Regions from separate parts of the Streptosporangium sp. NBC_01755 genome, predicted to be linked through region 1. Evidence: predicted binding sites of a transcription regulator. Region 1 holds the regulator's gene; the other holds the start of a gene.
What was found. Region 1 encodes HrcA, which represses chaperone genes, less so after heat shock. Its sites were predicted from a motif close to TTGGCACTCTCNNNNNGAGAGTGCCAA; they were not measured.
Positions count from the first base shown of each region.

Region 1 (7,248 bases):
GCCGCGAGCGCGGATGAGCGTTCGGGGCCGGCACCGGGGGAACGGACGCGCGGGCGGGGCCGCCGGTGACCCAGATCCTGCGGCCCCGCCCGGTATGAGAGGGTCGCTCAGCGCAGGACCTTGTAGAGCGCCGAGGTGAGCGACGCCGAGGTGTCGTCCTGGTCGATGGACCACATCATCGAGCCGCCGAGGCCCTTCAGGCGGATGTAGGCCGCCTTCTGGAGCAGCGAGGTCGGGTCGTCGTAGGACCAGAACTCGTTGCCGTCGTAGAGCCACACGGACCCGGTCAGCAGGTCGCGGTAGCGCTTGCCCGGCTTGTTCACCAGGATCTTGTAGTCCTCGCTCCCGGCGGCGAAGGTGCCCGGCGCGGGACCGGTGGCGGTGCCGTACAGGCCGTTCCTGCCGCCGGTGACGCCGGTCCAGCCCTGACCGTAGGCGGGCACGCCCACCACGATCTTCTTGGCCGGGGCGCCGCGGGTCAGGTAGTCGCGGACGGTCTGGTCCACGCTGTACTTCACCGGGTTGGGGTCGCGCCGGTCGTTGAACAGGTTGCCGTTGTGGCCGGTGATCTTCTCCCACGGGCCGTGCAGGTCATAGCCCTGGACCGTGGCGTCGGAATAGTAACTTATAGGAAACTTTCCTTTAAGTTTTCCCGGATCGTAGACCTGTGCGATCCGGCCGTCAACGGCCTGCGGCGTTTTGACCGGTGGACGGCCGGGCGCCTCGGATCACCCGGCAGGACATGGAACGGCAGGCGTTCCGCGACCGGGGCGACGTCCCGGGCATCGCGCCGGGAGCGGCAGACTTGGGGCGTGCCATCCACACTTCCCGACGGGGATCCCGTACCCGCCTCGGGCGAGCTCCCCGAGAGCGCGCTCGCCGGGCTCGGCGAGCGGCCCTTCGGCTTCTACGTCCACGTGCCCTTCTGCGTGACCCGGTGCGGTTACTGCGATTTCAACACCTACACGGCCTCGGAGCTCGGCCCCGGTGCCTCGCAGCGGGACTACGGGGACACCGCCGTCGACGAGGTACGGCGGGCGCGGGCGAACCTCGGCGCCGCGCGCCTCCCGGTCGAGACCGTGTTCTTCGGCGGGGGCACCCCGACCCTGCTGCCGGCCGGAGACCTGGTACGGATCCTGGGGGCGATCGAGGAGGAGTTCGGGCTCGCTCCCGGCGCCGAGGTGACCACCGAGGCCAACCCCGAGTCGGTGGATCCCGCCTACCTGGCGGAGCTTCGCGCGGGCGGGTTCAACCGGATGAGCTTCGGGATGCAGAGCGCCCGCGAGCACGTGCTCGCGGTGCTGGACCGCCGCCACACCCCCGGCCGCCCGGCACTGGCCGTACGGGAGGCGAGGCAGGCGGGGTTCGAGCACGTCAACCTTGATCTGATCTACAGCACGCCGGGGGAGAGCGACGACGACTGGCGCGCTTCGCTGGCCGCGGCGATCGAGGCGGGACCCGACCACGTCTCCGCGTACTCGCTGATCGTCGAGGACGGGACGAGGCTGGCCGCCAGGATCAGGCGGGGCGAGCTCCCGATGCCCGACGACGACGTGGCCGCCGACCGTTACCTGATCGCCGACGCCATGCTGGCCGAGGCGGGGTTCGAGTGGTACGAGGTGTCCAACTGGGCGACCTCCGAGGCCGGGCGATGCCGGCACAACCTGCTCTACTGGACCGGCGGCGACTGGTGGGGCGTCGGTCCCGGGGCGCACAGCCACGTCGGCGGCACCCGCTGGTGGAACGTCAAGCACCCCGCCGCCTACGCCAGGAGGCTGGCCGCGGGCACCTCGCCCGCCCACGCCCGAGAGGTGCTGGGGCCCGAGGACCGGGCGGTGGAGCGGTTGATGCTGGAGTTGCGGCTCGCCCAGGGTTTCCCGCTCAGGGAGCTCGAACGTCCCCGGGTCGTCGCCCGCGCGCTGGCCGACGGCCTGCTGGAGACGGGGCCGTTCAAGGCGGGCCAGGCGGTGCTCACCCTGCGCGGACGCCTGCTGGCAGACGCCCTGGTCCGCGACCTCACCTGAGCTCCGGCCCCGGTCAGCCGACGAAGCGGATGCTCATCGGATAGCGGTGGTTCTCCCCCCTGTTGGCCGCCACCGCGGCGATGACCACCATGATGATCGACCCGATCCAGAGGAGGAACATCAGCACGACGCCGATGAGCACCAGCACCAGGATCATGCAGACGAAATAGGCGATCAACAGCGTGAGCTGGAAGTTGAGGGCCTCGGCGGCCTGGTCCCGCACGTAGGGTGACTCGTCCTTCTTGGCGAGGTAAAGCACCAGCGGGCCGACGAAGCTGGTCAGCAGGCCCAGCAGGTGGGCGAGCATCGCCATGGTGGTGTCGTCGCTGTCGGGCCGCGGGCCGTAGGTTCCCGGCGGCGCCTGGTAGCCGTAACCCGCCGGCTGGCCGTACCCGCCATACTGGCCGTACTGGTCGTACCCGCCGTACTGGCCGGGGCCACCGTACTGGCCGGGTGGAGGGGCGCCGAAGCGCCTTGTCCGGTCCTCGCCCGGTGATTCCCCGAGATTCTCGCTCATGGCCCTCCTGACGGGTTGACGGCCTAGTGCGACGTCCTTATCGGAAGCACAGATCCACACCGGCCCAGGCGGCCGGGGAGGCCACCCTGACAGCATCAGGTTTTCGGCCGCGCGTGCGCACCCTCCGTTGAGGAACAGAACACTAGCCATCCTCGCCGGGAACCGTGACGAAGTCGATCAGCTCTTCGACCGGACCGAGCAGCTCGGGCTCCAGATCGGTATACGTCGTCACCGATCCGAGGATGCGGCGCCACGCGTCGCCGGGTTCCATCCGCCATCCCAGCGCGGCGACGACGCCTTCCTTCCAGGGCACGCCGCGCGGCACCGACGGCCAGGAGGAGATCTTGAGCGCCTGCGGCTTGACCGCCTGCCAGACGTCCACGAACGGGTGCCCGACGATCAGCACGTGAGGTGAGGAGATCCGCGCGGCGATCCGGCTCTCCTTGGAACCGGGGATCAGGTGGTCGACGAGCACACCCAGGCGGCGGCCGGGGCCCGGGCCGAACTCCTCGACGACGGAGGGCAGGTGATCGATCCCCTCCAGATACTCCACGACCACACCCTCGACCCTCAGGTCGTGGCCCCAGACCTTCTCCACGAGCGCGGCGTCGTGCACGCCCTCCACGTAGATCCGGCTCTCCCCGGCCACCTGGGCCCGCAGGCCCTCCACCGCGATGGAGCCCGACGCGCTCCGCCGGGGGCCGCGCGGCGCGGTGGCCGGTCGCACGAGCGTCACCGTCTTGCCCTCCAGGAGGAACGCGGCCGGCTCCAGGGGGAAGATCCGCCGGCGGCCGAAGCGGTCCTCCAGGGTGACGGCCTCCTTGTCGCAGGCCACCACGGCACCGCAGAAGCCGCCGTCGGCGTCCTCGACGACCAGGTCGAGCTCGGCGGGCACCTGGGTAATCCTCCCCCTGCGGGGGCGCCGCCAGTCTCCCGCCAGAACATCACGCTCGTACATCACCGACCGCCCACCATCTCTCGCCAGGGATCACCTGGGACGCTAGCAAACGCGGGCGTCACCTGCCGTAGGGTCCCGGCTGCCCCCACTGCCCCGCCGACGCGGCGGCCCGGCGCTTGCGGGCGTTGCTCCGCTTCACCAGTACGACGATCGTCACGATGATGGCCAGCAGGATCCCGGCGGAGGGCACTGCGAACAGGGCGACCGTCCCGCCGACCAGTGATTCGGCGGCGAGTTCGCGGCCCACGCCGAACGTGGTGCCCTCCGCGGGGTCGGCGGTACAGGTGACCTGGTAGTCGCCTGCCTGGTCCACGCCGATCTGCAGGCCCATCTCCCAGACGACGCCGTTGGAGCCCGATACGGTCTGCTGGATGGTCGGCTTCTGCAGGCGGGGCGTGCCGGTGCCACCCGTCAGCGTGCACTCGAAGTTGGTGGGTCCGCTGGTGGAGACGTAGATGGCCGGCTTGTCCGCCGGGTTGAGCGTGACCGTCGCGTTTTCGCCGGGGGCGAACGTCTTCGTCGGTGCCGCGCTGTTGACCGCACCCAGCACGCCACCGGCGAAGCCGCCGATGCCGACGATGATGCTGAGCAGGGCGAGCAGCCACACGCCGACGATCCACCCGATACCGGGTTTGATCTTCCCGGTGGGCGGCGGTCCCTGCGGGGCGCCGTAGCCGGGAGGTGCGTAACCGTAGGAGGGGCCGCCCTGGTGGGACTGCTGGCCATACGGCTGCTGGGGGGAGCCGTAACCGGGGCCGCGGGGGGCGTCGCCCGGAAAAGAACCAAAATCGTTGGACATGTACGAATTGTGCAGGGGGCCGCTTGAAGCGCGATAGCAGTTGACTTGCCAAAGGCTTGGCATCATCATCCGCAGCTCTTGCTTATCGCGCCTTCCGCACGGGGGCCGTACACTTGGCACTCGGGAACACAGAGTGCCAGGCCTCGTGTTTCCCATTTGAACGCAGGCAGGGAGGTGACCACGTTGGTCGACGACCGGAAGCTCGCCGTGCTTCGCGCCATCGTCGAGGACTACGTGTCCACCAACGAGCCGGTGGGCTCCAAGGCCCTCGCGGATCGGCACAGTCTGGGGGTGTCCCCGGCGACGATCCGCAACGACATGGCGGTGCTGGAGGAGCAGGGCTACATCGCCCAGCCTCACACCAGCGCCGGCCGGGTGCCCACGGACAAGGGCTACCGGCTCTTCGTCGACCGGCTCTCGCAGGTGAAACCCCTCTCGAGCGCGGAACGTAAGGCCATCGAGAGCTTTCTCGCGGGTGCGGTGGACATCGACGACGTCGTCATGCGGACGGTGCGGCTGCTTGCCCAGCTCACCCGTCAGGTCGCCGTGGTGCAGTACCCGACGCTGACCAATTCGACGGTCCGGCACGTCGAGCTGGTGCCGCTGAACGAGCGCCGGCTGATGTTCGTGCTCATCACCAACACCGGCCGGGTCGAGCAGCGCGTCGTCGAGCTGCCCGACGTCGCGGACGAGCAGCGTGTGGCCCATCTGCGAGCGGTGCTCAACACCTCCCTCGACGGGTGCGGGCTCACCAGCGTCCCCGACAAGGTCGCCGACCTGCCTGAGCGGCTGCCCGCAGAGGACCGGCCGCTCGCGGCCACGATCCTGTCGGTGCTGCTGGAGTCCCTGGTGGACAGGCACGATGAAAAGATTGTTTTTGCCGGGGCCGCCAACCTTGCGGGAGCCGACTTCACCGTCGGGCTCCGCGATGTGCTGGAGGCTCTGGAAGAGCAGGTCGTGCTCATGCGACTGCTCGGTGAGACCTCCGACCTGTCGGCGCTGACCGTGCGGATCGGCTCGGAGAACCCCTACACCGGACTCCAGGGCACGTCTATCGTCGCCGCCGGATACGGTTCTGGGGACAAGCAACTGGCCCGGCTCGGTGTGCTGGGCCCGACGCGTATGGACTACCCGGTCACGATGGGCGCGGTGCGCGCGGTGGCACGCTACGTCAGCCAGATCCTGGCTGCATCATAAGAGGTCAACGAAAAGTGGCTAAGAGCGACTACTACGGCACCCTCGGGGTGCGCCGTGACGCCAGTGCGGAAGAGATCAAGAAGGCGTACCGACGCCTGGCGCGCGAACTGCATCCCGACGTCAACCCCGACCCTGAGACTCAGGAGCGCTTCAAGGAGATCACTCAGGCCTACGAGGTCCTGTCCGACTCCAGCAAGCGGCAGATGTACGACATGGGTGCCGACCCGTTCGCCTCGGGTGGTGCGGGGGCCGGTGGCTTCGGCGCGGGCTTCCCGTTCAGCGACATCATGGACGCCTTCTTCGGCGCGGCCGGCGGCGGTGGCCGCGGCCCCCGCTCGCGCGCCCGTCGCGGGCGCAACGCCACAATCCGGGTCGAGCTCGACCTGCGGGAGTCGGGCTTCGGCACGACCCGCGAGCTGGTCGTCGACACCGCGGTGGTCTGCGAGGTCTGCACGGGCTCCGGCGCCGCCGCCGGCACCCACCCCGACACCTGTGACATGTGTCATGGCCGGGGCGAGGTCTCCCAGGTCACCCGCTCCTTCCTCGGTCAGGTGATGACCTCCCGGCCCTGTCCCCAGTGCGGTGGCTTCGGGTCGATCATCCGCCACCCCTGCCAGGAGTGCTCCGGCGACGGCCGGGTCCGCACCCGGCGGACCATCAAGGTCCGCATCCCGGCCGGGGTGGAGGACGGCACCCACATCCAGCTCGCCGGCGAGGGCGAGATCGGCCCGGGTGGCGGCCCGCCCGGCGACCTGTTCCTGGAGATCGTCGAGCGCCCTCACGAGATCTTCGAGCGGCGCGGCGACGACCTGCACTGCACGGTGCAGATCCCGATGACCGCGGCGGCGCTCGGCACCATCCTGACCATGGAGACGCTCGATGGCGCCGAGGATCTGGACATCCGTCCCGGCACGCAGTCGGGGCAGACGATCCCGCTCTACGGCCGCGGCGTGCAGCGCCTGAACGAGACCGGCCGCGGCGACCTGCTGATCCATGTGAACGTGGAGACCCCCTCCCGTCTCGACACGGTCCAGGAGGACCTCCTGAAGGAGCTCGCCAGGCTTCGCGGCGAGGAGCGCCCGCCCGGCAAGTTCGCCCCCGGGCAGCAGAGTTTCTTCTCCCGGCTGCGGGATGCCTTCAATGGCCGCTGACCCGGAGCGCCCCGGGTCGCGTGGGCGTGGCGCGGTCCGTTCCTGGCCGCGCCGCGGCAACGCGGCCCGTTCCCGGTCGTGTCGCCACGATACGGCCCGCCCCGACGGCCCATGACCGTTCCGGTCTTCCTGGCCGAACCCGCCGACCTGGTCAGGCCGGAGTTCGTCTTCGGCGGCCCCGAGGGGCGTCACGCGGCGGCCGTACGGCGGCTGCGGGCCGGGGAGCGGCTTGACCTGACAGACGGGGCGGGTTCCGTCGCCGAGTGCGTGGTGATCGAGGCGGGCAGGGATTCGCTCCGGGTCCAGGTACTGCGCCGTCACGAGGTGCCCATGCCGTCCCCTCGCCTGGTCGTGGTCCAGGGACTGCCCAAGGGCGACCGGGGCGAGCTGGCCGTGGAGATGATGACCGAGGCGGGGGTGGACGTGATCGTCCCCTGGGCCGCGGCCAGGTGTGTCACCCAGTGGAAGGGCGAGCGCGCGGCCAAGGCGCTGGCCCGCTGGCGCTCCACGGCGCGTGAGGCGGGCAAGCAGTCACGCCGCTTCCGCCTGCCCGAGGTGACGGAGCTCGTCTCCACCGCCGGGGTCGCCGCCCTGCTGTCGGC
Region 1 is NZ_CP109131.1:5,626,970-5,634,217, forward strand. It holds gene OG884_RS26860 (MOSC domain-containing protein) at 1-17, shown strand, start outside; gene OG884_RS26865 (glycoside hydrolase family 18 protein) at 108-674, opposite strand; gene hemW (radical SAM family heme chaperone HemW) at 813-2,024, shown strand; gene OG884_RS26875 (DUF4870 domain-containing protein) at 2,038-2,541, opposite strand; gene OG884_RS26880 (DUF3097 domain-containing protein) at 2,684-3,499, opposite strand; gene OG884_RS26885 (hypothetical protein) at 3,558-4,298, opposite strand; gene hrcA (heat-inducible transcriptional repressor HrcA) at 4,482-5,495, shown strand; gene dnaJ (molecular chaperone DnaJ) at 5,510-6,646, shown strand; gene OG884_RS26900 (16S rRNA (uracil(1498)-N(3))-methyltransferase) at 6,758-7,248, shown strand, end outside.

Region 2 (7,248 bases), 2.7 Mb from region 1:
CGCCAGGAACAACAGGATCGTCATCCTGTCGAAGAGCCCCCTGGCAACCGAGGATCTCGTGGAGGCCGCAGGGGCCGACTCGAGTGTGGTGAAGGTGGTGCCGTCCACCGAGCGGCCCCGGCTCCTCAGTGACGTGCAGGGCGGTGACGCCTACTACATCGGCAGTTCGAATCGCTGCTCCGTCGGTTTCTCGGTGATGCGTGGGACCCAGGCGGGTTTCGTCAGTGCCGGCCACTGCGGTAAGGCGGGTGATGCCACCACCGGTTTCAACCGGATACCCCAGGGTGTCTTCAAGGCGTCGGCCTTTCCCGGCCGTGACTACGCCTGGGTCGAGGTGAACGCCGGTTGGACGCCCAAGCCGGTGGTGAGCAACGGCAGTGGCGGCGCCGTGCCCGTCGCCGGTTCCAGGGCGGCTCTGGAGGGTGCCTCGGTCTGCCGGTCCGGCTCCACCACCGACTGGCACTGCGGCCTCATCCGGCAACTCAGTGCCAGCGTCACCTACCCCCAGGGCACCATCCACGGGCTGACCCGTACCAGTGTCTGCGCCGAGCCGGGCGACTCGGGTGGCTCGTTCATCTCGGTGGACCAGGCCCAGGGGGTCACCTCCGGTGGCTCCGGCAACTGCACCACCAGCGGTATCACCTACTTCCAGCCGGTCAACGAGATCCTCGCCGCCTACGACCTGACCCTGCTGACCAACGACATGGCCCACCCACCAGGTGTCGTCGCGCCTGATCCGAAGACCTGCGCCGGCTATCCGAAGACCTACACCGGCACGCTGAACGACGGTCAGTCCGTCTCGCAGCCGAGCCGCTACTACCGGGCCGCCGTCACCGGCACGCACTCCGCCTGCCTGGACGGTGGTGAAGGCGTCGACTTCGACCTCTACCTCCAAAGGTGGCAACGGTCGGTCTGGGTCACCGTCGCCACCTCCGAGGGCGCGGGTCCCGACGAGCAGATCAGCTACATCGGCCTGCCCGGCTTCTACCGCTACCGCCTGGTCTCCGCGAGCGGCTCCGGCCCCTACACGCTGAAAGCGAAGTCCCCCTGACCCGCCTCTCGCGGTCCTTCACGGTCCGCGCGCGCTCCTTTCGCGGTCCTTTCCTGGTCCTTTCGCGGTCCGGGCAGGGCGCGGGAGGTTCCACGGGACGTCCGCCGTGAGCGGTGTCTTCCGGCAACGAGGGGACGCGTCCTGTGGTCCAGGGCGGTATGTCCGGCAGGTAACACGCCATGTCTCGTACAGTGAGACAAGTGGTCGGGGTCGCGCCACGTCGGGGTAGAGTGCTTAAGGCCTGCATGTCAGGTTTCCAACTGAATATTTGCTCATCCAGAGGGGTGGAGGGATCGGCCCTGCGAAGCCCCGGCAACCATCCCGGTCAAGACTCGTGATCTGAACGAGGTCAACCGGGACAGGTGCCAATTCCGGTCTGTGACCAGGGTGGTCCGCAGACGAAGATGAGGGAAAGGCCTCGCTTCATGGCGCTCGCAAGCACTGAGAATCCCACCGTCTCGCCCGGTCATGCCGAAGACGCGCAAAACCAGCGCTTCGGTCCCGCCGTGGCACTGTCCTGTCGCGAGTGCGGTGCCCGCTACGACCTCGGCCCGAGCTTCGCCTGTGCCGAGTGTTTCGGACCCCTTGAGATCGCCTACGACTTCGGGCGGGTGACCCGGGAGCAGATCGCCGAGGGGCCGGCCAACATCTGGCGTTACCGCTCGCTGCTGCCCGTCCCCGCCGACGTGGCCTCCAAGCCCAACATGGAGCCCGGCTGGACCAGGCTCGTCAACGCGGGCAACCTCGCTCGCGAGCTGGGCATGCGCTCGCTGCACGTGAAGGACGACTCCGGCAACCCCACGCACTCTTTCAAGGACCGTGTGGTGGCCATCGCCGTCGAGGCGGCCCGCAACTTCGGCTTCCACACGCTCTCCTGCTCCTCCACCGGCAACCTGGCCGGCGCCGCCGCCGCCGCCGCCGCGCGGGCCGGGCTGGACGCCTGCGTGTTCATCCCCGCCGACCTGGAGCACGCCAAGGTCGTCATGGCCTCCGTGTACGGGGGCAGGCTCATCGGTATCGAGGGCACCTACGATGATGTGAACCGCTTCTGCTCGGAGCTCATCGGCGATGAGCTGGGCGAGAAGTGGGGCTTCGTCAACGTCAACCTCCGGCCGTACTACGCGGAGGGCTCCAAGACCTTGGCGTACGAGATCGCCGAGCAGCTCGGCTGGCGCGTTCCCGACCAGATCGTCGTGCCGGTCGCATCGGGCTCACAGCTCACGAAGATCGATAAGGGTTTCAAGGAGCTGATCGAGCTCGGCCTCGTCGAGGACAGGCCGTACAAGATCTTCGCGGCCCAGGCCGAGGGGTGCTCCCCGGTCTCCGCCGCCTACAAGGCGGGCCACGACGTGATCCGCCCGGTGAAGCCGGACACGATCGCCAAGTCGTTGGCGATCGGCAACCCTGCCGACGGCCCGTACGTGCTGGATATCGCCCGCCGCACCGGCGGCGCGGTCGAGGACGTCACCGACCCCGAGATCGTCGACGCGATCCGGCTGCTGGCCAGGACCGAGGGCATCTTCGCCGAGACCGCCGGAGGCGTCACCGTCGGGGTGCTCCGCAAGCTGGTCGCGGAGGGAAGGCTCGACCCGGAAGCGGAGACCGTGGTTCTCAACACCGGAGACGGTCTCAAGACCCTCGACGCGGTGGCCGCCGAGGCGCGCCCCACCGCTGTGATTCGCCCCTCTCTTGACGCATTTCGTGCGGCAATCGCCTAGAAATCGTGAAAGGTACTGAATTATGAGCGTTTCTGTGCGGATTCCGACGATTCTCCGGACTTACACTGGCGGTGCTGCCGAGGTGAGCGGAGAAGGTGAGACCCTGCGCGACGTCCTTCAGAAGCTTGACGCGGACTTCCCGGGGATCGGCGCCCGAATTTTTGATGAAACGGGTAAGATCCGCCGTTTTGTCAACGTCTATGTGGGAGATGAGGACGTCCGTTTCGTCGACAACCTCGACACGGCAACGCCCTCCGGTGTCCAGGTCTCCATCATCCCGGCGGTCGCCGGGGGCTGAGCCCGCTGCCCGACTCGCCCCGGTCGCACCCGGCTTCCCTCCCGGGGCGCCCGCGACGCCTCTCCACGACACCCGCCCGGCTCCGGCCGCGTGCGGGTGTCGTGCTTTGTGGCGCGGGCCGGTATTCGCCAGGGGGAAAGATAATGTAATCTTTAACTAACTAATAGTGATAGTCAAACTATGTTCTCGCGCTAAATGCTCTTGTAAAGAACTAGTTTGGTGCTTGACTCTGTTGCCCTACCGGTTCCCACAGGTATGGTCGAGGGCGATCGATGTGGCGAAGTCCGCCCCGGAGATTGAGGACTTCGCGAGAGGAATGGGCGTCGTCCTTAAGTCCAGTAAGAGGAGTCGCAAGTGGCGCAGGGCACCGTCAAATGGTTCAACGCGGACAAGGGCTACGGCTTCATCGCGGTAGACGGTGGTAAGGATGTGTTCGTCCATTACTCCGCGATCATGATGGATGGCTACCGTGCACTCGAGCAGGGCCAGCGGGTCGAGTTCGAGATCACCCAAGGGCAGAAGGGCCCCCAGGCGGAGTCCGTCCGGGCGGTCTGACGCGGCCGTCCCGTGAACTCGCCGGGAGGAGCCGGTGGATCCCGCGACAGTGCGGTCCGCTGGATCCTCACCCCCTAGGTCCGGCTCGCCTCCCCGATCGGCGGGCCGGGCCTTCGCTTTGCGCGGAACGCACACCGACATGACGCGGAGCATGCGCTGACGTGGCCCGGAGCGGATGTCCGCTTCGGGCGCGGCGCAGGTCAAGGGATCGTGGCTTGCACTCGACAGGGTAGAGTGCTAAACACATTGTTGGCACTCGCACATAGAGAGTGCCAACCCTGGATCGAGGCGATGGGGCCCACCGAACGGAGTCGTGGGCCCACATGCCGTCGCGGGCGTCGGCTCGGTCCGGTGCAAGCCACCCTGTCTCTGGGAGGTCTAGCCGTATGGCAGCCAAGATGATCGCGTTTAACGAGGACGCCAGGCGCGGTCTCGAGCGTGGCATGAACCAGCTCGCGGACGCCGTCAAGGTGACCCTCGGCCCCAAGGGCCGAAATGTCGTTCTGGAGAAGAAGTGGGGCGCCCCCACCATCACCAACGATGGTGTCTCCATTGCGAAGGAGATCGAGCTCGAAGACCCGTGGGAGAAGATCGGGGCCGAGCTCGTCAAGGAGGTCGCCAAGAAGACCGATGACGTCGCGGGTGACGGCACCACCACCGCCACCGTGCTCGCTCAGGCTCTCGTACGCGAGGGTCTCCGCAACGTCGCCGCCGGCGCCAACCCGATGTCCCTGAAGAAGGGCATCGAGGCCGCCGTCGAGCGCGTGTCGGAGGAGCTGTCCAAGCTGGCCAAGGACGTGGAGACGAAGGCGCAGATCGCCTCCACCGCATCCATCTCCGCGGGCGACCCGCAGATCGGCGAGATGATCGCCGAGGCGATGGACAAGGTCGGCAAGGAAGGCGTCATCACCGTCGAGGAGAGCAACACCTTCGGCCTTGAGCTTGAGCTCACCGAGGGTATGCGCTTCGACAAGGGCCTCACCTCGATGTACTTCGTGACCGACCCGGAGCGTATGGAGGCCGTCCTTGACGACCCGTACATCCTGGTCGTCAACTCCAAGGTGTCCGCCAACAAGGACCTGCTCCCGGTTCTCGACAAGGTCGTGCAGGCCGGCAAGCCGCTGCTGATCATCGCCGAGGATGTCGAGGGCGAGGCCCTGGCCACCCTGGTCGTCAACAAGATCCGCGGTCTGTTCCGCTCGGTCGCCGTCAAGGCGCCCGGCTTCGGTGACCGTCGCAAGGCCATGCTGGGCGACATCGGCATCCTCACCGGTGCCCAGGTCATCAGCGAGGACCTCGGCCTCAAGCTGGAGTCCACCACCCTGGACCAGCTCGGCCGTGCCCGTCAGGTCATCGTCACCAAGGACGAGACCACCATCGTCGACGGTGCCGGCGACGCCGAGCAGATCGCCGGCCGGGTCAACCAGATCCGCGCCGAGATCGACAACACCGACTCCGACTACGACCGCGAGAAGCTCCAGGAGCGTCTCGCCAAGCTGGCCGGCGGCGTGGCCGTCATCAAGGCCGGCGCGGCGACCGAGGTCGAGCTCAAGGAGCGCAAGCACCGCATCGAGGACGCCGTTCGCAACGCGAAGGCGGCCGTCGAGGAGGGCATCGTTCCCGGCGGTGGCGTGGCTCTGCTGCAGGCCGGCGCCAAGGCGTTCGACAAGCTGGAGCTCTTCGGTGACGAGGCCACCGGCGCCGCGATCGTCAGGAAGGCCCTTGAGGAGCCGCTGAAGCAGATCGCCGTCAACGCCGGCCTTGAGGGCGGCGTCGTCGTGGAGAAGGTGCGTAACCTTCCCCCGGGTGAGGGCCTCAACGCCGCCACCGGCGAGTACGTCAACCTGTTCGAGACGGGCATCATCGACCCGGCCAAGGTGACGCGTTCCGCCCTGCAGAACGCGGCGTCCATCGCGGCGCTGTTCCTCACCACCGAGGCCGTCATCGCCGAGAAGCCCGAGAAGGCCGGAGCCGCCCCCGCCATGCCCGGCGGCGGCGACATGGACTTCTAAGTCCAACCGCTTTCACATAAAAGAGGCGACCCCGAGCTCTCGGGGTCGCCTCTTTTATGTGTTTTCCCGAGACGTCGTCCGTCGCTTGTCGTCGCATGTCCCCGCAGGGGGTGTTCTGACGGCCGTCGCCGGAGAGACCGTGAGCTGCGGCATTCGATCAGGCAGCCGCCGCGCGGAGTCGCGGGCTTTCGCCGATCAGACGGTCATCCAGCGAGCTGGGCGGGAAGCTCCCGGGCGTGCAGGACGGTCAGTGAGGTGACGGCCCGGGTCAGGACCACATACAGGCGGGCCAGGCCGCGGGGTTCGGCGTCGACGATGTCGGCGGGCTCGGCCACGATCACGTGGTCGTACTCCAGGCCCTTGGCCAAAGTCGCCGGGATGACCAGGAGACGGTGGTCCTCGACCGTGTCGGGGCTCAGCACCCGATGATCCAGGTGGGACAGGGCCTCGGACGCGGCACCCACCGAGGCGTCCGGGACGATGACGCCGATCGACCCCTCGCGGGCGAGCGCCTCCCGCGCGGCATGGGCCAGCGACGCGGCCAGGTCGGGCGTCGGCCGCACCGACAGGGAGCCCGCGCCGGGGCGCAGTGAACGGGGGGCGGCCAGATCCGGGGCGATGGAGGGCAGCAGCCTGGCCGCGTAGTCGAGGACCTCGCGGGGCACCCGGAAGCCGAGGGTCAGCTCGGTGACGGCGCCGTCCTCGAAGCCCAGATGTCGCAGGACGTCCGTCCAGGACCGGGCGGACCAGGGAGTGGTGCCCTGGGCGAGGTCGCCCAAGACCGTGGCGGAGCCGGTGCGGCAGCGCCGCCCGAGGGCCCGCAGCTGCATCGCCGACAGGTCCTGGGCCTCGTCCACGACCAGGTGGCCAAGCGGGACGGTCCGCTCGATCATGTCGCCCAGCTCGTCCATCAGCGCGCCGTCGGCCGCCGACCACTTCGCCGAGCGGAAGGATTTGGCAGGCTTGGGCCAGAGCAGCAGAGACCGCTCGGCGGCCGTGAGGTCGTCCTTGGCGGCGGCGGCGAGGAAGTCGGGGTCGCTGAACAGCCGGTGGAGCACCTGCTGCGGGGTCAGCTTGGGCCAGACCGCGTCCACGAGCTGCCGGACCGGCTTGGACCTGGCGACCGCGTCCTGCACCCGGTCGTCGGGAGACTCGCCGCGCTGCTCCATTCGGACGAGCACCAGGTGGGCGAGACGCTGGGCGAGCGTCGCGCGCCCCGGACCGTAGCGGGTGGTGCCGCGGAGCGAGGCGACGATCTCGCGAACCTCGTGGTCCGCCACCCGGTAGCGGTTGATCCCCTTGGTGAACAGCACGCCCTCGGTGGGCTTGACGACATGCGCCCACAGGGCACGCCGCAGTACGCCGACGATCCGCGCGTCGCCCTTGAGCGCGCCGACCGCGGGGTCCTCGGGCGCGGAGTGGTCGCCGAGGAGCCCGGCGACCGTGGTCTGGTCGACCTTGACCTCGCCCAGTGCGGGGAGGACCGAGGAGATGTAGGAGAGGAACGCCCGGTTCGGGCCGACGATCATCACGCCCGACCTGGCGAGCCGCTCGCGGTGCGTGAAGAGCAGGTAGGCGGCCCGGTGCAGGCCGACGGCGGTCTTCCCGGTGCCG
Region 2 is NZ_CP109131.1:2,908,807-2,916,054, reverse strand. It holds gene OG884_RS13375 (S1 family peptidase) at 1-1,051, shown strand, start outside; SAM riboswitch class I at 1,321-1,462, shown strand; gene thrC (threonine synthase) at 1,477-2,769, shown strand; gene OG884_RS13365 (MoaD/ThiS family protein) at 2,792-3,067, shown strand; gene OG884_RS13360 (cold-shock protein) at 3,422-3,622, shown strand; gene groL (chaperonin GroEL) at 4,009-5,634, shown strand; gene OG884_RS13350 (HelD family protein) at 5,838-7,248, opposite strand, start outside.
Region 2: the regulator HrcA is predicted to act here: its motif matches at 3,872-3,898, upstream of groL (chaperonin GroEL).